Regions from separate parts of the Nonomuraea sp. NPDC023979 genome, predicted to be linked through region 1. Evidence: riboswitches for the same ligand, from Rfam matches in the RefSeq annotation. Region 1 holds a riboswitch; each other region holds the start of a gene.

Region 1 (4,801 bases):
TTCGCGTCGCTGGGGCTGCCCGGGTTCTCCGGGTTCATCGCCGAGTTCCAGATCTTCGTCGGCGTGATCGGCGCCGGGGCCGTCGTCCTGGGCGCCGCCGCCGTGCTCGGCATCCTCATCACCGCCGCGCTGTTCCTGCGCGCCCTGCAACGGGTGCTGCTCGGCGGGCCGGGCGAGCTCACCGGCCGCGTCACCGACCTGCGGCCCGCCGAGACCGCCGCCGTGGCGCCGCTGCTGGCGCTGTCGGTGCTCATCGGCGTCGCGCCCCGGTGGCTGCTGGACGTCATCGAGCCCGCCGCCGCCGCGCTCTCCTCGCTGGCCGGCCGGTGAACGACGACCCGGCCGCGCTGCTGCCCGAGCTGCTCCTGCTGGCCGGGGCGGTCGCCGGGCTGCTCACCGGCATGTTCGTGCCGCGCGGGCGGCAGCGCGCGGTCGCGTGGATCTGCGCCGCCGCGCTCGCCGCCGCCCTGGCCGTGACCGTCACCGCCACCGGGGGCGCCGCGTTCGGCTCGTACGCGCCCGACGCGCTCACCCAGGCGGCCCGCGCCGTCGTGGCGGGCGGCACGCTCCTGGTGATCGCGCTGGTGGCCGCCGAGGCGCGCGGGCACCGCCGCGAGGCCGAGGCGTACGTGCTCGTCATGCTCGCCGCCCTCGGCTCGGTGCTGCTGGCCGGGACCGGTGACCTGCTCGTCCTCGTCCCGGCGTACCTGCTGGCGAGCATCCCGGCCTACGCGCTCGCCGGGTTCGGCAAGGACGCGCCGGGCACCGAGGCGGCGCTCAAGTACTACCTGATGGGTGCGTTCCTGGGCGTGCTGATGCTGGCCGGCGTCACCCTCCTGTACGGCCTGGCGGGCGCCACCGGCTACCGGGCGGCCGGGGCGGCGCTCGCGCTCGCGCCCGGCGCGGCGGCGGCCTGCGCCGTGGTGCTCCTGCTGGCGGGGCTGCTGTTCAAGGCGGGCGGGGTGCCCGCGCACTTCTGGGTGCCGGACGTGGCCGAGGGCGCCCCCGTCGCCGTCGCCGCGTTCGTCACCACCGTGCCCAAGATCGGCGCGCTGGCGGCGCTGCTGCGCGTCGCGGATGAGCTCGGGCCCGGCGGCTGGGACGTCCTCGTCGCGATCGTCGCCGCCGCCACGATGACGCTCGGCAACCTGGCCGCCCTCCACCAGGACGATGTGCGCCGCCTGCTCGCCTACTCCACGATCAGCCAGGCCGGGTACGTGCTCGTGCCGGTCGCGGTCGCCCAGCACACCGCGCTCGCCCGCCCCGCCGTGCTGTTCTACCTGGCCGCCTACGCGGTCACGAACGTGGGCGCGTTCGCCGTGGTGGCCGCCACCGGGCGTGGCACGCTCGACGGCTACCGGGGGCTGGGGCGGGCCGCGCCGGGGCTCGGGCTGGCGCTCGTGGTGTGCCTGCTCGGGTTCGCGGGCATCCCGCCCGCCGCCGTGTTCGTCGGCAAGGTGCTCGTGTTCGCCGCCGCGTGGGACGGCGGTTACGCCTGGCTGGCCGTGCTCGTCCTGGTCAACACCGTGGCGAGCCTGTACTACTACCTGCGCTGGGTCGCCGTGGTGTTCCGCGGCGACCCGCCGGCCGCGCCGCCCCCGGGCCTGGCGCGCGCGGTCGCCTGCGTGGCGGCCGTCGCCTCGCTCGCCCTCGGGGTGGGCGGCGGCGTCCTGCTCGGCCGGGCCGCCTGAGCCGTCACGCCTTCCCGGCGGTGGCGGCCCAGTCGAGCAGCGCCTGGGCGGTGTCGAAGCGGCGGCCGGAGTCGCTCTCGCCGAGGATCACCCCGACCAGCAGCCGGCCGTCCCGCTCGGCGGCGAACGCCAGCGTGTAACCCGCGGCGCGCGTGTAGCCGGTCTTCACGCCGACCGCGCCCGGCTGGGCGAGCAGCCGGTTGGTGTTGCGCCACGAGTAGGAGCCGTGCTCACTCGTCGCCCCGACCGAGTGGTAGCGCGTCGAGGTGATCGACTTCAGCGTCTCGTTCCGCAGCACCGCCTCGGCCAGCCGTGCCTGGTCGGCCGCCGTGGAGTGGCCGCCGCCGTTCGTCGGCATGCCGTCGGCGTTGACGTACAGGGTGTCGGCCATGCCCAGCTCGCGGGCGGCCGCGTTCATCTTCCCGACGAACCCCTCGACACCCGGCCCGTACGTGCGCGCCAGCACGTGGGCGGCGTCCGCGCCGGACGGCAGCAGCAGGGCGTGGAGCACGTCCCGCACCGGCAGCCGGTCACCGGCGCGCAGCCCGGCGACGGCCGCGCCGCCCCGGGCCGCGTAGCGCACGTCCTCGGCCGTCACCTCGACGACGTCGGCCGGGTCGGCCTCCTGGAGCACGACGTGGGCGGTCATCATCTTGGTCAGGCTGGCCACGGGAAGGCGCTCGCCGGCGTCCTTGCTGTAGCGGACCTCGCCGGTGGAGGTGTCGACGACCAGTGCGGCCCGCCCGAGCACGGCGGGCGCGTCAGCGGGCGCGTACGATGCCGGGCCGGCGAAAGAGGCCGTGGTGGCGGGGGTGGCTGTGGTGGCCGCGTGGGCGGTGGTCGTGCCGGTCGTCAGGACGCCGGCGGCGAGGGCGGCGCCGGCCAGGGCGCGGCCCCAGCGGCGCGGCCGGGCGCTGGAGAAGAGGGAGGTGGGCATGAGGGGCTGTGCTCCTTGCTTCCATGCCGCCTACCGGGTTAGCTGACGGGTTCGGGCCTGGAAGTGCCCTACGGGCGCGGCCGGGGGAGCCGGCGCGCCGATTCACCCCAAGAGAGAGTGGGTCCCCGGTTCCGCGTGAGGCGGATTCGGCGGCCGCGGGCCCCGCGAACGGGCCCACGGTCCGGGCATTGCGCGCATAAGGTACGAAACTTGACAAACTATGGCAAATCGCCCGTCAAATAGTGTTGCACCACCGGCCCCACGCTGCGCGCCAGTTCCTCGGCCGGCATCGCGACCACGGGCGGCAGCCGTACGACATAACGGGTGAAGGCCAGCCCGAGCAGCTGCGTGCTCACCAGTCCGGCCCGCCGCGCCGCCTCCTCCGGCCCGCAGCCGAGCGCCCGGCCGACGAACGAGGCGACCTGGGAGGTGAACACGTCGCGCATGCTCTGCGCCGCCAGCGCGTTCGTGGACGACGAGCGCAGCAGCAGCATGATCGCCTCGTCCGACAGGTCGCCCTCCCAGCGGGACAGGAAGTGGCGCGCCATCGCCTCGCCGAGGCGCTCGCGCGGCGGCGCGGGCAGCTCCTCCAGGTTGAGCCGCAGGTTCACCGCGGCGCGGAAGAGGCCCTCCTTGTTGACGTAGTAGCGCATCACCATGGACGGGTCGACGCCGGCCAGCGAGGCCACCTTCCGGATGGTGGTGCCCGCGAACCCCTGCTCGGCGAAGAGCTTGCGGGCCGCGCCGAGGATCGCCGTGCGCGTGGCCTCGGACCTTTCCGTGAACGCCATGCCAACAAGTGTAGACCAACGCTTGTGGTCAAAAAGGTGCTGGCCGGGCCGGGCAGATCTTGGTAAGAAGAGCGGGTGGACCTCATCCCCGTGGAGTTCGAGGCGTTCGACCGCCGCATCGCCGACGTCACCGGTGACCGCAACCTGGAGCGCCTCCACCGGGGCACCCGCTGGGCCGAAGGGCCCGTCTACGTCCCCGCGGGCCGCTACCTGGTCTGGAGCGACATCCCCAACGACCGGATGCTGCGCTGGGACGAGCTGACCGGCACGGTGGGCCCGTTCCGCCGGCCGGCCGGCTACGTCAACGGCAACACCCTCGACCGCGAGGGCCGGCTGATCTCCTGCGAGCACGGCGCCCGCCGGGTGACCCGCACCGAGCACGACGGCTCCGTCACCGTGCTCGCCGACCGGTGGCGCGGCAAGCGGCTCAACAGCCCCAACGACGCCGTCGTGCGCTCCGACGGGTCCGTCTGGTTCACCGACCCGCCCTACGGCATCCTCGGCGACTACGAGGGCCACCGGGCCGAGCCGGAGATCGACGGCTGCCACGTCTACCGGATCGACCCCGCCGGCGGCGAGGTGAGCATGGTGGCCGGCGACTTCGCCCGCCCCAACGGCCTGGCGTTCTCCCCCGACGAGCGGCTGCTCTACGTCGCCGACACCGAGCGCCGCCACGTCCGCGTCTTCGAGGTCACCCGCGACGGCACGCTCACCGGCGGCAAGGTGTTCGCCGAGCAGCAGGGCGACGCCGACGGCAGCTACGACGGCATGCGGCTCGACGACACCGGCCGCCTGTGGGCCGCCGTCGGCCGGTCGATCCACGCCTACCACCCCGACGGGACGCTCCTCGGCAGGCTGCACCTGCCGGAGAGCGCCTCCAACCTCGTCTTCGGCGGCCTCAAGCGCAACCGCGTCTTCATCACCGCGACGACGTCCCTCTACTCGATGATGCTGAGCCTGAGGGGCGCCGCCCCGGTATGGGCTACCTGAACGCCCAGGTGAACAGGTGCAGCTCGCCGTCCTCCGGGTCGGAGAAGGCGAAGCTGCGCACCTTCTTGCCCGGGTCCAGCGCGATCGGCTGCGAGGCGTACACGTGCGCCGGCACCGGCTGCAACGCCCACGAGCCCCAGAACAGCCGGTGCGGCGTGCGCGCCACGACCTCGTTGCCGAACTGCGGCTGCCCGCCGCCGAAGTCGAGGATCCAGTCGCTGAAGCCGAGCCTGCCGGTGCTGGTCGTGCCGTCGGCGTAGGTGACGGTGACCTGCGACTCGGGCCAGCCGTTCACGCCCGTGCCCAGGAAGGCGACGCTCGTGGCGCCGTCGGGCGCGGCCACCTCCAGCGCCTTGCCGCCGGTGCGCACGTTGTCCCACTCGCCGCGCCCG
Region 2 (4,801 bases), on a different contig from region 1:
CGTCGGCCCGGTGGCCGTGGCCGCGATCCGGCGCCTGCACGTGGACACCCTGTTCCTGGGGGTGCACGGGATGAGCGTGCGGGCCGGGTTCACCACGCCCAACCTGCTGGAGTCCGAGACCGACCGGGAGCTGGTCAGCGCCGCGCACCGGCTGGTCGTGCCCGCCGACCACACCAAGTGGAACACGGTCGGCATCAGCACGATCGCGGAGCTGCGCGAGGCCGACGTGGTCATCAGCGACCCCGGGCTGCCCCAGGAGGCACGTACGGAGCTGGCCGAACGCGCCGGCGAACTGATCATCGCGGAGGGCTCGCAGTGAAGCGCACCATCACCCATCTGGCCGACGGCCGGGAGCTGATCTACTTCGACCGGCGTGACGACGCCGACCGGAGCGCGATCGACCGGCGGCCGCTCGATCCCCGGCCGGTGGCGTCGGAGCTGCGCTACGACCCGCTGACCGAGGAGTGGATCGCGATCGCCGGGCACCGGCAGACGCGCACGTTCCTTCCTCCGGCCGACGAGTGCCCGTTGTGCCCGTCGTCCGACACGCGGGCGTCGGAGATCCCGGCGGACGACTACGACGTGGTGGTGTTCGAGAACCGGTTCCCGTCGTTCTCCCGCAATCTCGGCAGTTACGCGGACGTGGGCGGGCTGAGCGAGGTCCGGCCGGGGGTGGGGCGGTGCGAGGTGATGTGCTTCACCTCCGAGCACGCCTCGTCGTTCTCGCAGCTCTCCGACGACCGGGTGGAGCTGGTCATGGAGGCGTGGGCCGACCGCACGGCCGAGCTGTCCTCGATCGAGGGCGTGGAGCAGGTGTTCTGCTTCGAGAACCGGGGCGAGGAGATCGGCATCACGCTCTTCCACCCGCACGGCCAGATTTACGCCTATCCGTACGTCACGCCGCGCACCAAGCTGCAGCTCGGCGCCGCCAGGCGCTATGCGGCGCGGCGGCCGGGGCGCAACCTGTTCGCCGACGTGCTGGCGGCCGAGCGGGAGGCGGGCACCCGGGTGGTGGCCGCCAACGAGCTGTGGACGGCGTTCGTGCCCGCCGCCGCGCGGTGGCCGTTCGAGGTGCATCTCTACCCGCATCGCCGGGTGCCGGACCTGGCGGCGCTGTCGGAGGCCGAGCGGGCGGCGTTCGCCCCGCTCTACACCTCGGTGCTGCGCGCGCTGGACGGGCTGTTCGGCGTCGCGATGCCGTACATCTCGGCCTGGCACCAGGCGCCGGTCCGGCAGGACCGTGAGCTGGGCTATCTTCATCTGGAGCTGTTCAGCATCCGGCGGGCGCCGGGCAAGCTGAAGTACCTGGCGGGATCGGAGTCGGCCATGGGAGCCTTCGTCAACGACGTGCTCCCGGAAGAGGCGGCACGCATGCTTCGATCACAGGTAGATCACTAATTGATTTCCGATTGATGTCGCATTACTCGTGATCTACCACTACTATCCCTTCAAGCGCGGTCATAGCACCGTGTACGCCTAATCCCGGGCGAGTTGCCCGGGAGCCGGGGACCCATCCGCACCTGGGGTGAATCCACTTCGGTGGTAGGGAAGCGACTCCCATGCCCGAACCCGTCAGCTAACCCGGCCGGCAGAGGGAGAGGAAACCCCGCACGTGGCGTCAGCGTCCCCCACGCGACTTGCCATCGGCGTCGTCACCGCGGCAGCGATGATGTTCGCCACCTGGTCAGCACCGGCCGCGGCCGAGCCCAAGCCGTCCGAGAGCCAGCTCCGCGGCGACCTGAAGCAGCTCAACAAGAAGGTCGACCAGCTCATCGAGCGCTACAACGCCAAACGCGTCGAGCTCGCCAAGGCCCGCGAGGCCGCCGAGGCGGCCAAGAAGCGGCTCGCCGCCGCCGACCAGGCGCTCGCCGCCGCCCAGTTGAAGGTGGGCGAGCTCGCCAGACTTCGTTACCAGAGCGGCACGCTGGGTCTGCCCTACTACATGGTGCCGCCCGACGGGGCCGGCGCGGCCGTGGTCGAACAGCTCACCGCCGAGCAGCAGGCCATCGTGGCCGGCGTGGCCGCCGCCCGCGACGAGCAGAAGAAGGCCGCCGACGCGGCCGCCGCCCTGGCCCGCCGGCTCAGCGCCGACACGACCGAGGTGGCCAAGCAGCGCGACGAGGCCGAGGACGTCATCGGCGACATCGAGAAGAAGCTGGAGGACCTGATCCCGTTCAGCACCGGGCGGCGCTCCGACGGCACCTGGGCCCCGCAGCTGCCGAGCGGCACCGACAACATCACCGCCCGCACCCGGGCGATGAAGGCGCAGATCGAGAAGAGCTTCAAGCTGCCGTTCAGCGTCGGCTGCTTCCGCTCGGGCTCCAGCGGCGAGCATCCGCTGGGGCGGGCCTGCGACTTCATGATGAGCGCCGGCGGCTCCATGCCCACCGCGGCCAACAACGCCCTCGGCGACCGCATCGCCGAATGGACCGTGAAGAACCGGGACAAGCTCGGGGTCAAGTACGTGATCTGGAAGCAGCGGATCAATCACGGCTCCGGCTGGAACGCCATGTCCAACCGCGGCAGCATCACCGAGAACCACTACGACCACGTCCACATCTCGATGCACTGACGTGGCCGACCGGCTCGGCGTTGACAGAATATGTAGATCGGTCTAGTTTTTCGGCATGGGCAAGAAGGGGGCCGAGACCCGGCTGCGGATCCTGGAGGCGACCCAGGAGCTGGTCGAGGCGGGCGGCTATGCCAATGCCGGGCTCAACCAGGTGATCGCCGCCAGCGGGGCGCCGCGCGGGTCGCTGTACTTCCACTTCCCCGAGGGCAAGGACCAGCTGGTCGGCGAGTCGATCCGGCGCGCCGGGGCGGCGATCGGGTCGGCCTTCGACGACCTGGCCGTGGACGAGGTGCTGCGGCTGCTGGGCGACCGGCTGGAGGAGTCGGGCTGGCGCAAGGGCTGCCCGGTGGCCACCGTGGCGCTCGAGATGGCCGCCGCCAGCGACCCGCTCCAGCAGGCGTGTTCGGAGGTCTACACGTCGTGGGAGGCCGCCCTGCGGGCGCGGCTCGCGGGGCGGCCGGACGCCGACGATCTCGCCGTCACCGTCCTGGCGCTGATCGAGGGGGCGCTGCTGCTGGCCAAGGCGCACCGCAGCCGGGAGCCGCTGGACCGCGTCGCCGCCGTGCTCGCCGGGCTGCTGCGCTGACCCCTGGGGCCGCCTCCCCGCCACGGAGGCGGCTCTTTTTATGGCCAGAAAATATGTAGACCGATCTATTAATGAGCTTCCTTGGACGCGATCGTCTTCGGCGCGACCGGCTTCGTCGGCCGGGCACTCGTCGCCGAGCTGCTGGGCCGCGGGCAGCGGGTGGCGGCGGCCGTGCGGACCGACACCCTCACCCCGTGGCTGGCCGAGCGGGGCGTCGCCACCGGCGGGCTGAACGTCGTCACCGCCGACCTCACCCGCCCGCTCACCGGACTCCCCCAGGCACGCGACGTCTACAACGCCGCGGCGCGCTTCGCGTTCGGCCTCGGCGTCGAGGAGGCTCGCGCCGTGAACGTGACCGGGGCGCTCCACGTGCTCGAATGGGCCGCCACGCTCCCCCGCCTGCGGCGGCTCGTGCACATCAGCGGCTACCGGGTGAGCGGCGTCCGCCCCGACTACGCCCGGCTGGGCGCGTACGAGGCGTCCAAGGCCGAGGCCGACCTCGCCGTTCATGCCAGGGCGCGCGAGCTGGGCGTCCCGCTGACCGTCGCCAACCCCAGCACGGTGATCGGCCCCGGCCAGCACCTCGGCCTGGCCTCCCTCGTCGGCGACCTGTGGAACGGGCGGCTCGCGGCGCTGCCCGGCGGCCCGGACGTCTTCCTGCCGGTCGTCACGTTGGACTACTTCACGCGCTTCCTGGCGGAGATCCCCGCCGCCCCGGCGGGCGAGGACCACTGGGTGCTCGACGACGACACGCCGCCGCTGCCCGAGCTGATCGGCCTGGTCGCCCGGCACCTCGGCGTGCGCGCGCCGCGCCGGACGATCCCCGTCGGCCTGGTGCGGCGGCTGCCGCGGGCGCTCACCGGCGCCGATCCGGAGACGCTGTCGTTCCTGTCGCCGGACCGCTATCCGACGGCCTCGGCCCGCGCCCTCGCCGCCCGGGCCGGCCTGGAGATGCCGCCGGTCGCCGACGCCCTGCGCGCCTGGGCGGACGACCTGGTGGCGGCCCGCTTCGGCGCGGCGACGCCGGGGCTGCGCCCGTACGGGTTCCGGGACCGTACGTGGGTGATGGGGGACGCCCGCGACCCCGGGCACGTGCTGCTCCACGGGCTGCCGGTGAACGCCGACGTGTGGGCGCGGGTGGCCGCCCTGCTGCCGGGGCCGGTTCTCGCGCCCGATCTGCCCGGGCTGGGGCGGTCCGCGCCTTCTGACCGGCCGGTGGAAGCGTGGCTGGCCGGGCTGATGGGGGGCGTGCGGACGCGGCCGACGCTGGTGGCGCACTCGCTGGCCTGCGGGCCCGCGCTGCGGTTCGCGGTCGAGCATCCCGAGCGGGTGGGCGGGCTCGTGCTCGTGGCTCCGGCGTTCCTCCAGGCTCCGGCGTCGTGGGCGGCGCGTTCGGCCGTGGCCGCGCCCCTGCTGCGCCGCATGTCCGCCGCCCGGCTGGCCGCCACGCTGGGCGTGCCGGAAGGGCCGGAGGTGGCGAGCGCCGCGCTGGACCTGCGCCGCCCGGGGGTGGCGCGGCGCGTGGTCGCGGCGCTGCGGGCGGCGTCGGCCGCGCGGGACGCCACGCGGGCGCTGCTGACACGGGTGCGGGTGCCCGTCGAGATCGTGACGGGCTCGGCCGACCCGCTGACGGCCGACCCGGG
Region 3 (4,801 bases), on a different contig from region 1:
CCACCATCTGGGCGATCCGCGCCTGCTCTACCGGGCGTTGCGCACGGCCTCACAGGAGTAGACCCGGCCTAGGGCGTGCGTCCGGGCCATCGGCGGTCGACGTAGCGGGCCAGGCCCAGGGCGACGGTCTCGACCGGCTGGTCGGCGCGGCGGACCGGGATGGCCAGGGCGGTGCGCAGCCGCCGGGCGAGGCCGCGCAGCAGGGAGCCGCCGCCCGCGAGTGTGGCGCCGCGCTCGCCGAGGTCGGCGGCCAGTTCGGGCGGGCAGTGCTCCACGGCTTGGGCGGCGGCCCGGACGATCGCGTCGACCGGCTGCCTGGTCGCCTCGTAGAGGTCGTGCACCGGGACCGCGACCACGCGCTCGCACCCGGTCTCCGGGTCGTGGCCGTGGACGAGGACCTGGCGGTGCAGCGGCTTCCAGGCGGTGCCGGCGTCGCGTTTGACCGCCTCGGCCTCGCTCTCGCTGATGAGGATGCCGTGCCGGTGCTCGACGAGGCGGGTGATGGCGCGGTTCATGTCGTCGCCGCCGACGCCGGTGGACGCGGCCGTCACCACGTCGCCGCCCGCCAGGACGGCGATCCTGGTGAGGCCGGGGCCGATGTCGACGACCATCGCGCCGGCGGGCTCGTCCAGCGCCACTCCGGCCCCGAGGGCCACGGCCAGCGCGTGCGGCACGAGGACCACGCCGCGCGCGTCGGCCTCGTACGCCAGGTCGCCGAGCGTCCGCGCGACGATCGGCGAGCAGCCGTCGGGCAGGGCCATGACCAGGCGCGGCCTGGTGAACTTGTGCACCCTGTGCACGAAGTGGCGGATGAGGAGCCGGGCCAGCTCGGGGTCTCCCGGCATGCCGCCGCGCACCGGCCAGCAGGTGTCGCCGCAGCAGACGGCCTGGGCGCCGAACCTGACGGCCCGGCCCGTCTCGGGACTTCGCGCGACGGCCGTGGGCTCGTTGAGCACGATGCCCCGGCCTCGTGCGTGGATCTGGGTGCTGACACTGCCGAGATCGATCGCGAGATCCCGGCCGAGCGGGCTCACCATGACCGGAATCTGCCCGCCATCGGGTCAAGGCAACACCAAGGAGCTAGTGCGGCAGCGACTGGCCCATCAGCGCCTGGAGCGTGACGCCGCCCAGCAGGGCGCCGTCGTCGACGACGGCGACGAGCGGGCTGTGCGTGCGGGCCATGAGCGCGGCCAGCTCCAGCAGGGTGGCGTCGCCGTCGGCGATGGGCAGCTCGCGCGGCTGCTCGGGCAGGGTCTCGCGGACCGTGCGCTCGCCGAGGCCGCGCATGAACGCGTCGGCGTGCTCCTCGTCGACGACCCTGGCCAGGGCGGGGTCGTCGAGGCAGTAGCGGGGGACGGCCAGGCGCAGCACCTGGGTGCCGGGCAGGATCGTGCGCGGACGGCCGTCGTCGTTGAGCACGATGAGCCCCGGCAGCCCGTGCTCGGCCAGCAGCCGGGCGGCGTCGGCCGCGCGGGTGTCGAGCGTCACGGTCGGGAAGTCGCTGACGAGATCGCGTGCGCGCACAGGCTCACCCTAACCGCTGGGCGGCCGTCCCGGTTTCGCGCCGTGTGGGCGATCGTGCGAAGCTGTGTACGTCCCTCAACACCAGGAGGTCCTCCATGGCGGAAACACCGGAGCCGGAAGTCAGCGAGACTCCCGAGGACGAGATGAAGCGCAAGTTCCGCGAGGCGCTGGAGCGCAAGCGCAACCAGGCCGCGGGCACGAGCGCGGGTGGCAGGGGCGCCGACGCCGCGAAGATTCACGGGGCACACGGGCCGGCTGCCAGCAAGCGATCTTTCAGGCGCAAGAGCGGCGGCTGAGATCCTGGCGTTTCAGGGGGGTACGGCAATGCCGTGCCCCCCTTTTCTTGACCCTCCTAGGTAGATCTTCGCCTGATTCATGGTGTTACCTTTGCGTTTGTCCGGTTTGGCATATACATTGGGTGGCGTTACCAGGTGGTGACCTAGCCCTTCACCAGGAAGAGGCGGCCACCTGGCGCCGAATCCCTCACGGGAACCGGGGACCCAACTTCTGGGGTGAATCCGGCCCTCGCGGCCGGTAGGGCATCTCCACGCCCGAACCCGTCAGCTAACCCGGTAGGCGAGATGGAGAGGACACCCTACCTGTGATGTACCGCTGCGTCGTACCCCCAGCCCGCGCCCACTGAGCGGCACCACTTCCCCGAACTTCTCGCGCTCCGCGTAGCGACCGTTTGGCGTTCTGCCCGGCTACGCCCTTCTGAGTGAGCGCTTTTCCCCATTGCCTAACAGAGGACTTTACTTTTTCATGTCTGCTCGTATCGGCATGCGTTCCTTCGCCCTGCTCACCGCCACCGCCGCCGGCGCCCTCGCCTTCGGGGCCGGCGCCGCCCACGCCGACGTCGACGAGAGCCAGAAGGTGCTGCTGAAGGGCGCGACCACCGCGTCCTACTTCTGGGACGACTCCTCCGGCCGCGCCGGTGACACGGGTCTGCCCGCCAGTGGCAAGCCCATGCAGAAGGGCCTGGCCGCCAGCCCGAGCTGGCCGCTGATGACCGAGGGCTACGTCGTCTACAAGGGCAAGAAGATGCCCTTCTTCGTGGGTGACCGCGGTCCCGGCAACCCGTCCAACAACGGCATCATGCTCGACCTGGACGCCAAGACGTTCGCCGAGCTGACCGGCGGCAAGTTCAACTCCAGCACGCTGATGGTCGACGGCAACGGCGGCAAGGGCCACATCGAGGTCCAGTACGTCATCACCAAGTGGGGCGACGGCGTGGGCAAGAAGAACCACCCCGTGGCCTTCTCGACCGGCGCCTGGTCGCGCGTGGACCGCAACCCGGCGCAGCCGCCGACCATCCTGGCGGAGAAGAAGACCGAGGAGAACAAGCCCCGCGTCGAGGCTCCCGGCAGCGGCGGCGTCGCCCCGGCCGCGTACACCGCGAGCGAGCGCCCCGCGGGCGGCGGCTCCAAGCCCGCCGCCGCGGCGGCCGGCGAGGAGACCGGTGGCGTCGGCGGCGCCGTGCTGGCCGGCGGTCTCGCCCTGGCCGGTGGCGGCGTGATCCTCGGCCGCGACCGTCTCCGCAAGCTGATGGGCCGCTGACCCTGACGGGCAGCTGACCCAGCAAGGAGCTCAGGCGCCCGAGCCGTCCCCCGGCCGGGCGCCTGAGCCTTCCGCATGGGAGGCCGGGCGTGCTTTACGCGGGACGAATTAGAAGGTAATTCTAGTATCCGTGACCACCCACGCCTCGGCGAACGGCATCGACCTCGCCTACGAGAGCTTCGGCTCACCTGACGGGCGCCCGCTCCTGCTCATCATGGGGCTGGGCGCCCAGCTCATCCACTGGGACGACGACCTCTGCACGGCCCTGGCCGACCAGGGGCATCACGTCGTCCGGTTCGACAACCGCGACGCCGGTCTGTCCACGCACTTCCACGAGGCGGGCGTGCCCGACTTCCGGGGCGCCGCCCCGTACCTGCTGGACGACATGGCCGACGACGCCGCCGGGCTCATGGACGCGCTCGGCTGGCCCGCGGCGCACGTCATGGGCGCGTCGATGGGCGGCATGATCGCCCAGACGCTGGCCGTCCGCCATCCGGAACGGGTGCTCACCCTCACCTCGATCATGTCGACCACCGGCCCCGCGGTCGCCCCGCCGACCGAGGCCGCGGGCGCGGTGCTGTTCGGCGCGCCGCCGGCCGACCGGGAGGCGGTCCTGGCGCAGGCGCTCAAGACCTGGTCGGTGATCGGCTCGCCGGGCTACGAGATGGACCGCGAGCGCGTCCTGCGGCTGGCCGGCCTGGCCTTCGACCGCTGCTTCGACCCGCCGGGCACGGCCCGCCAGCTCGCCGCGATCATGGCCTCCGGCGACCGCACCGAGGGCCTGGCGGCCGTCAAGGTGCCGACGCTGGTCGTGCACGGCGAGGACGACCAGCTCGTCCCGGTCGAGGGCGGGCGCGCCACGGCGGCGGCCATCGAGGGGGCCGAGCTGCTGACGTTCCCCGGCATGGGGCACGACCTTCCCCGCCCGCTCTGGCCCGAGATCGTCGCCGCCGTGACGCGGCTCACCTCCCGCGTGTGACGGTGGCTCGTGCCCGCCGCGCCCCGGGCACGAGCCACCGGGTCTCAGACCTCCAGCTTCTCCTCGATGGCCCGGAGCTGGTGCCTGGCCAGGGCCAGATTGGCCCGGCTCCGGTCGAGGGCCAGGTAGAGGAACAGGCCCTTGCCGCCGCGCCCGGTCAGCGGCCGGATGATGTGATACTGGCCGCTGAGCGAGATGAGGATGTCCTCGATCGCGTCCTTGAGCCCGAGCGAGTCCATCGTGCGCAGCTTGGCCTTGACGACCTCGGTGTTGCCGGCCGCCGCCACCTGGAGGTCCAGGTCCTTGGAGCCGCCGAGCGTGCCCAGCGCCATGCCGCTGCCGTGGTCGACGATCGCCGCGCCGATCGAGCCGTCGATCGTCATCATCTCCTTGAGCGAGATGTCCATGCCGGCCATGTCGTCCTCCGTTCGTTGTGATCGTCCCGGCGTGAGCGATCCTCACGCCAGTTCTTCCAGCGCCTTCCTCAGCCGCAGCAGCAGGGCCACGTCCACCTGCTGCCTGGGCTCCGCGGGCTCTGCGGCGTCCTGCGGGCCCGGTTTCGGCAGCCGCTTGGCGCGTCTGGGCAGGGCGGCCCGCTCGTCGGGGAGCAGCAGCCCGGCCGCGGCCAGCCGCCGCACCGCGAGCATGACCGCGTAGCCCGTCCGGCCCAGCCGCCTGGCCAGGTCGAGCGGCGTGGCCTCCTGATCGGCGGCGACCACGACCTCCCACTGCACGTCGGTG
Region 4 (4,801 bases), on a different contig from region 1:
CCGAGTAGCCCTCGTTGAAGATCAGGTAGATGACCTCCAGCACCGACGACAGCCGATCCGCCAGCTCAGCGCCCTCCGGCACCTCGAACGGCACCCCGCGCTCCGCCAGCGTCCGCTTGGCCCGCACCACCCGCTGCGCCATCGTCGCCTCCGGCACCAGGAACGCCCGCGCGATCTCGTCCGTCGACAGCCCGCCCAGCACCCGCAACGTCAGCGCCACCCGCGCCTCCGTCGACAGCACCGGATGGCACGCCGTGAACACCAGCCGCAGCAGGTCGTCCTCGATCTCCTCGACGCCCGGCAGCTCCGTCTCGTCGTCCAGCTCCCGGCCCAGCTCGACCAGCTTGCGCTCGAACCGCTCCCGCCGCCGGATCATGTCCACCGCCCGGCGCTTGCCCACGGTCATCAGCCAGGCGCCCGGATTGCGCGGCACCCCCTCCCGCGGCCACTGCTCCAGCGCCGCCACCAGCGCGTCCTGCGCCAGCTCCTCCGCCAGGCCGACGTCACGCACCATCCCGGCCAGCCCGGCGATCACCCGGGCCGCCTCGATCCGCCACACCGCCTCAATGGCCCGATGAGTCTCCGACGCCGTCACCCGCCCATGACAACAGCCCCACCCGCTTACTCGCAACCCAAGCGCTCTCTCGTGGGACGCACCCCTTCCACCACACGGCCCCTGCCGCTCCGTGGGGGCACGCCTCCCTGAGGCGGCGGCTTCCCACGAGGCGGCGGCTGCGCCGCACCACGCGGCCCGCAACCCACCAGCACCGCCCAGCCCAGCAGCCGGGTCGGACCGTCCGGGGTACGGGCGGCCGGTGGGGCCGCGCCCCCGGGAGCCGGGCACCGGAGGGGCTGGGTCCGGCCTGCCGGTGGGGCCGGGCTGTCCGGGGCGCGCGCCGCCGGTGGGGCCGCGCCCCTGGGGGGCCCGACCGGGATCGCCGGTGGGGTGGGGCCGCCCCGGCGGAGGCCGCCAGAGGGCCGGATTGCCCGAGGCGCCCCTTCCGGGGTTGCCGCCATCCTGGGGCTTTCCGCCTGCCCCGGCGGGGGGTGGCCTCCCCGGGAGGGGCCGCCGCAGCGGGGTCGCCTCCCGCGGGGGCGTCGCTCTCGGACGGTCAGGGCTCAGGTGGGGAGTCGAGAGCGGCGCGGATGACGGCGTGGCGTTGGGCGGTTTCGGGGGTCAGGGAGGTCTCGGGCATGTCCGAGGGGTCGAAGACCTGCCAGACGTCCAGGCCGACGCCGTCGTGGCCGGGCGGGACGGGGACGCGCAGGGCCCATTCGAGCGCCTCCTCCCGCGACTTGACCTGGATGAGCCAGAAGCCGGCGATGAGCTCCTTGGCCTCGGCGAACGGCCCGTCGATGACGCGGGCCTTGCCGCCGCTGTAGGCGATGCGGGCGCCGCGCGAGCTGGGGTGGAGCCCTTCGGCGGCGAGCAGGACGCCCGCTTTCACGAGCGACTCGTTGAAGGCCGTCATGTTGTCGACGAGCTCCTGGCTCGGCAGGGCGCCGGCCTCGGTCTCCTCGCTGGCCTTGCCGACGATCAGGAATTTCACGGTGCGTTCTCCTCGTCCAGGCGGTGAAGCGGGCTCCCGGCGAGCCTGCCACACCTGTGCGTCGTCCCGGAGGGGGCCGGATCGACACGGGGAGGGGAGAAAACGCGGAAGCGCGCGCCCGGGGGAGGGGCGCGCGCTTCGCCAGGGGGAGGGTCAGGCGGCGTACGAGGGGTAGCCGTAGCCGACGACCTGGGACTTGGGCCGGACGCGCTCCTCGACCTTGCCGTTGCCGGTGTTGCCCTCGATCGTGGAGATCGTGCCGTCGCCGTTGTCCTTGACGACGAAGCCGACGTGCTGGATGGCGCTGATGCTCTTGCTGCCGTTCCAGGCGAAGAAGACGACGGCGCCGGGCTTGGCCTCGGTGCCCCAGCGGTCGTTGGCGGCGAACCACTTGGCGTGGGTGACGGTGTAGGCGTCCCAGCCGACCTGCGGGCGGGCGCCGGTCTGCTCGCCGACCCAGGAGACGAACATGGAGCACCAGGGGGCGTTGAGGTAGGCGCTGGGGTTGCCGCCGTCGCGGGCGACGGTCTCGAGGGCGCGCTTGGAGCTGGCGTACCACTCCTGGAACTTGGTGCCGCCGCCGTAGGCGTTCTCGGAGGTGCCGACCTGGGCCTTGGCCAGGGCCAGGACCTGGGAGGCGGTGACGTTGACCTGGTTGGCGCCGGCCCTGGTCTGCGTGGACTCGGACATGGTCTGGGTCTCGACCTGGTGGCCGGGCTCGGCGGCCTGGGCGGGGAGTGCGGTGGTCATCCCGGCGCCGAGTCCGGCGGCCAGGACGGTTGCGCCGAGGGTGGCGCGGAGGGAGGCGCCGGCGCGGGGGTGAAGCTTCTTCGGGGCACGGGTAAGACGGTGCTTCGCCATCGAGGGGATTACTCCTTGCTTCCATGCCGCTTACCGGGTTAGCTGACGGGTTCGGGCGTGGAAGCTGCCCTACGGCACACAAGGTGCCGATTCACCCCAAAGGACATGGGTCCCCGGCTCCGCGCAAGGCGGATTCAGCGGTCACAGGACGATCCTGTGAGTGTTGTGCGATGGTTGGCAACGACCGGACAAACCGGACGTAAGCCGCGAATGCGCCATAAGGTAATACATCCGCCAAGGCATTACAAGTCGATAAAGTTGCAGCTAGGCGAGTTGCCCGCGCGCGTCGGCCAGGAGCCCCATCATGGCAAGGGATTCGTCAAGAGGCATGATCGCGCTCTCGGTCCGGTTCTCGGCCAGCGCGTCCCGCACCTCGCGCAGCTCCCCGGCGTAGCCGTTGTCGGCCGGGTCGAGCTCGTGCTCCTCGGTCTCCATCGACGGCCCGCTGAGCACCACCCGCCGGGGCGCCCAGAACGGCGCGTCCAGGTCGGCGCGCATCCCGGTGCCCACGATGCTGGCCGAATTGGGGAAGTGCGCGAGCAGCGAGGTGTCGACCAGCGCCCGCCGGCCGCCCGGGTAGACGAGCACCCCGCCCGCCTCCGCGTCGACCCCGTTGGGCGCCAGCGCGCCCGTCAGGTGCATGGACTCGGGCATGCCGAGGAACAGCTGGGCCAGCCCCAGGGGATAGATGCCCAGGTCGAGCAGCGCGCCCCCGCCCAGCTCGGGCGCCCACAGCCGGTGCGCGGGATCGTACGGCAGCGCGAACCCGAACGAGGCCCGCACCGAGCGGATCTCCCCGAAGCGCGGGTCGTCCTTGAGCATGCGCACCAGCGGGTTGAACCGCATCCACATGGCCTCCATCAGGAAGACCCCGGCCTCGCGGGCCAGGCGGACCATGCGCTCGGCGTCGGCCAGGCTCGCCGCCAGCGGCTTCTCGCACAGCACCGCCTTGCCCGCCGCGATCGCGGCCTCGGCCACCTCCAGGTGCTGGGCGTGCGGGGTCGCCACGTAGACGGCGTCGACGGCCGGGTCGGCGCACAGCTCGGCGTAGGAGCCGTGGGCGGACTCGGCGCCCAGCGTCGCCGCCAGCGCCTTGGCCCGGCCCAGGTCGCGGGAGCCGACGGCGGCCACCCGCATGCCCGGCTCCGCCGCGATGACCGCCCCCACGGTCCTGGCGATGCCGCCCGTCGCCGCGATGCCCCACGCTAGATCTCGCACGCGGAAGATCGTACTGATTCATCCGCGGACGCGAAACCTGACCGGTTTCACCTCACGGGAACACGTCCGGGTCCGGGCCCAGCCGGCGGCCCGCGTTCAGGGCGCCGATGGCGGCCATGTCCTCCCGGTCGAGCGTGAAGTCGAAGACCGCGATGTTCTCCTTGATCCGCGCCGGCGTGACGGACTTGGGGATGACGATGTTGCCGAGCTGGATGTGCCAGCGCAGCACGATCTGCGCGGGCGTGCGGCCGTGCTTGTCGGCCAGCACCGCCAGCGCGGGCTCCGACAGCAGCCCCTTGCCCTGCCCGAGCGGGCTCCAGGCCTGCGTGAGGATGCCGTTCTTGTCGTGGAACTCGCGCAGCTCGCGCTGCTGGAAGTACGGGTGCAGCTCGATCTGGTTGATGCACGGCGGCACGTCGGCCTCGTCGAGCAGCCGCTCCAGCGTCTCGACGGTGAAGTTGGACACGCCGATGGCCTTGGCACGGCCGTCCCGGTAGACCTTCTCCAGCGCGCGCCACGCCTGGACGTACTTGTCCTGCCGCTGCGCCGGCCAGTGGATCAGGTAGAGGTCGACGTAGTCGAGGCCGAGCCTGCCCAGGCTCTCCTCGAAGGCCTGCTCGGCGCGGTCGTGGTCGTTGTTCCACAGCTTCGTGGTGACGAACAGCTTCTCCCGCGGGATGCCGGAGGCGCGCACCGCCCGCCCGACGCCGGCCTCGTTGCGGTAGAGCTTGGCGGTGTCGATGTGGCGGTAGCCGCATGCGAGCGCGGTCGTGACCGCCTGCTCCGCCTCGTCGTCGGGCACCTGCCAGACGCCGAGCCCCAGCTGCGGGATCTCCACGCCGTCTCTGTATAGCCGTAGCGAGTTCATACCCTCCATTGTTCACGTGCCGTTCCGAGCGGCTTAAGCCGCCCGGGCTAGCTTGAAGCGGTCGTGAACGGGCCATCACCTGGCTGGGAGAACATCAGTGGTCAAACGGGCGTCGGCCTGGGTGGAGTCGCCGCTCCAGATGCTGTGCGCCGTCGAGGCCCACCATGCCGGGCTGCTGGGGCCGTCGGCCGAGGTCGTGCCGCGCGCGGGGCTGCGCGCGCTGCGGGTGACGCGGCGCGAGCTGCGCCGCCTGCCGCTGCCCGACGGCCTGGAGCTGGCCGAGCCGCGCGAGCGCATGCCGCGC

What was found. Region 1 has a riboswitch for cyclic di-AMP ahead of AB0G11_RS23205 (serine hydrolase). Riboswitches for the same ligand answer to the same signal wherever they lie in the genome.
Region 2: linked by a shared signal. The riboswitch ahead of AB0G11_RS31150 (hypothetical protein) and the one ahead of AB0G11_RS23205 (serine hydrolase) in region 1 are both predicted to bind cyclic di-AMP.
Region 3: linked by a shared signal. The riboswitch ahead of AB0G11_RS12040 (hypothetical protein) and the one ahead of AB0G11_RS23205 (serine hydrolase) in region 1 are both predicted to bind cyclic di-AMP.
Region 4: linked by a shared signal. The riboswitch ahead of AB0G11_RS33205 (CHAP domain-containing protein) and the one ahead of AB0G11_RS23205 (serine hydrolase) in region 1 are both predicted to bind cyclic di-AMP.

The regions. Positions count from the first base shown of each region.
Region 1 covers NZ_JBEZZG010000013.1:64,178-68,978, reverse strand. Annotated here, with positions in the region: gene AB0G11_RS23215 (NADH-quinone oxidoreductase subunit M) at 1-330, shown strand, start outside; gene AB0G11_RS23210 (NADH-quinone oxidoreductase subunit N) at 327-1,691, shown strand; gene AB0G11_RS23205 (serine hydrolase) at 1,696-2,628, opposite strand; cyclic di-AMP (ydaO/yuaA leader) riboswitch at 2,641-2,790, opposite strand; gene AB0G11_RS23200 (TetR family transcriptional regulator) at 2,847-3,419, opposite strand; gene AB0G11_RS23195 (SMP-30/gluconolactonase/LRE family protein) at 3,495-4,409, shown strand; gene AB0G11_RS23190 (GH92 family glycosyl hydrolase) at 4,402-4,801, opposite strand, start outside.
Region 2 covers NZ_JBEZZG010000021.1:147,986-152,786, reverse strand. Annotated here, with positions in the region: gene AB0G11_RS31160 (DeoR/GlpR family DNA-binding transcription regulator) at 1-319, shown strand, start outside; gene galT (galactose-1-phosphate uridylyltransferase) at 316-1,398, shown strand; cyclic di-AMP (ydaO/yuaA leader) riboswitch at 1,464-1,605, shown strand; gene AB0G11_RS31150 (hypothetical protein) at 1,613-2,572, shown strand; gene AB0G11_RS31145 (TetR/AcrR family transcriptional regulator) at 2,628-3,158, shown strand; gene AB0G11_RS31140 (alpha/beta fold hydrolase) at 3,240-4,801, shown strand, end outside.
Region 3 covers NZ_JBEZZG010000005.1:96,906-101,706, forward strand. Annotated here, with positions in the region: gene AB0G11_RS12020 (hypothetical protein) at 1-61, shown strand, start outside; gene AB0G11_RS12025 (rod shape-determining protein) at 69-1,037, opposite strand; gene AB0G11_RS12030 (CBS domain-containing protein) at 1,081-1,524, opposite strand; gene AB0G11_RS12035 (DUF5302 domain-containing protein) at 1,620-1,820, shown strand; cyclic di-AMP (ydaO/yuaA leader) riboswitch at 1,987-2,118, shown strand; gene AB0G11_RS12040 (hypothetical protein) at 2,287-3,081, shown strand; gene AB0G11_RS12045 (alpha/beta hydrolase) at 3,212-4,060, shown strand; gene AB0G11_RS12050 (hypothetical protein) at 4,105-4,476, opposite strand; gene AB0G11_RS12055 (hypothetical protein) at 4,519-4,801, opposite strand, start outside.
Region 4 covers NZ_JBEZZG010000024.1:92,486-97,286, forward strand. Annotated here, with positions in the region: gene AB0G11_RS33195 (RNA polymerase sigma factor) at 1-595, opposite strand, end outside; gene AB0G11_RS33200 (YciI family protein) at 1,113-1,550, opposite strand; gene AB0G11_RS33205 (CHAP domain-containing protein) at 1,704-2,411, opposite strand; cyclic di-AMP (ydaO/yuaA leader) riboswitch at 2,424-2,561, opposite strand; gene AB0G11_RS33210 (Gfo/Idh/MocA family oxidoreductase) at 2,676-3,629, opposite strand; gene AB0G11_RS33215 (aldo/keto reductase) at 3,682-4,497, opposite strand; gene AB0G11_RS33220 (hypothetical protein) at 4,595-4,801, shown strand, end outside.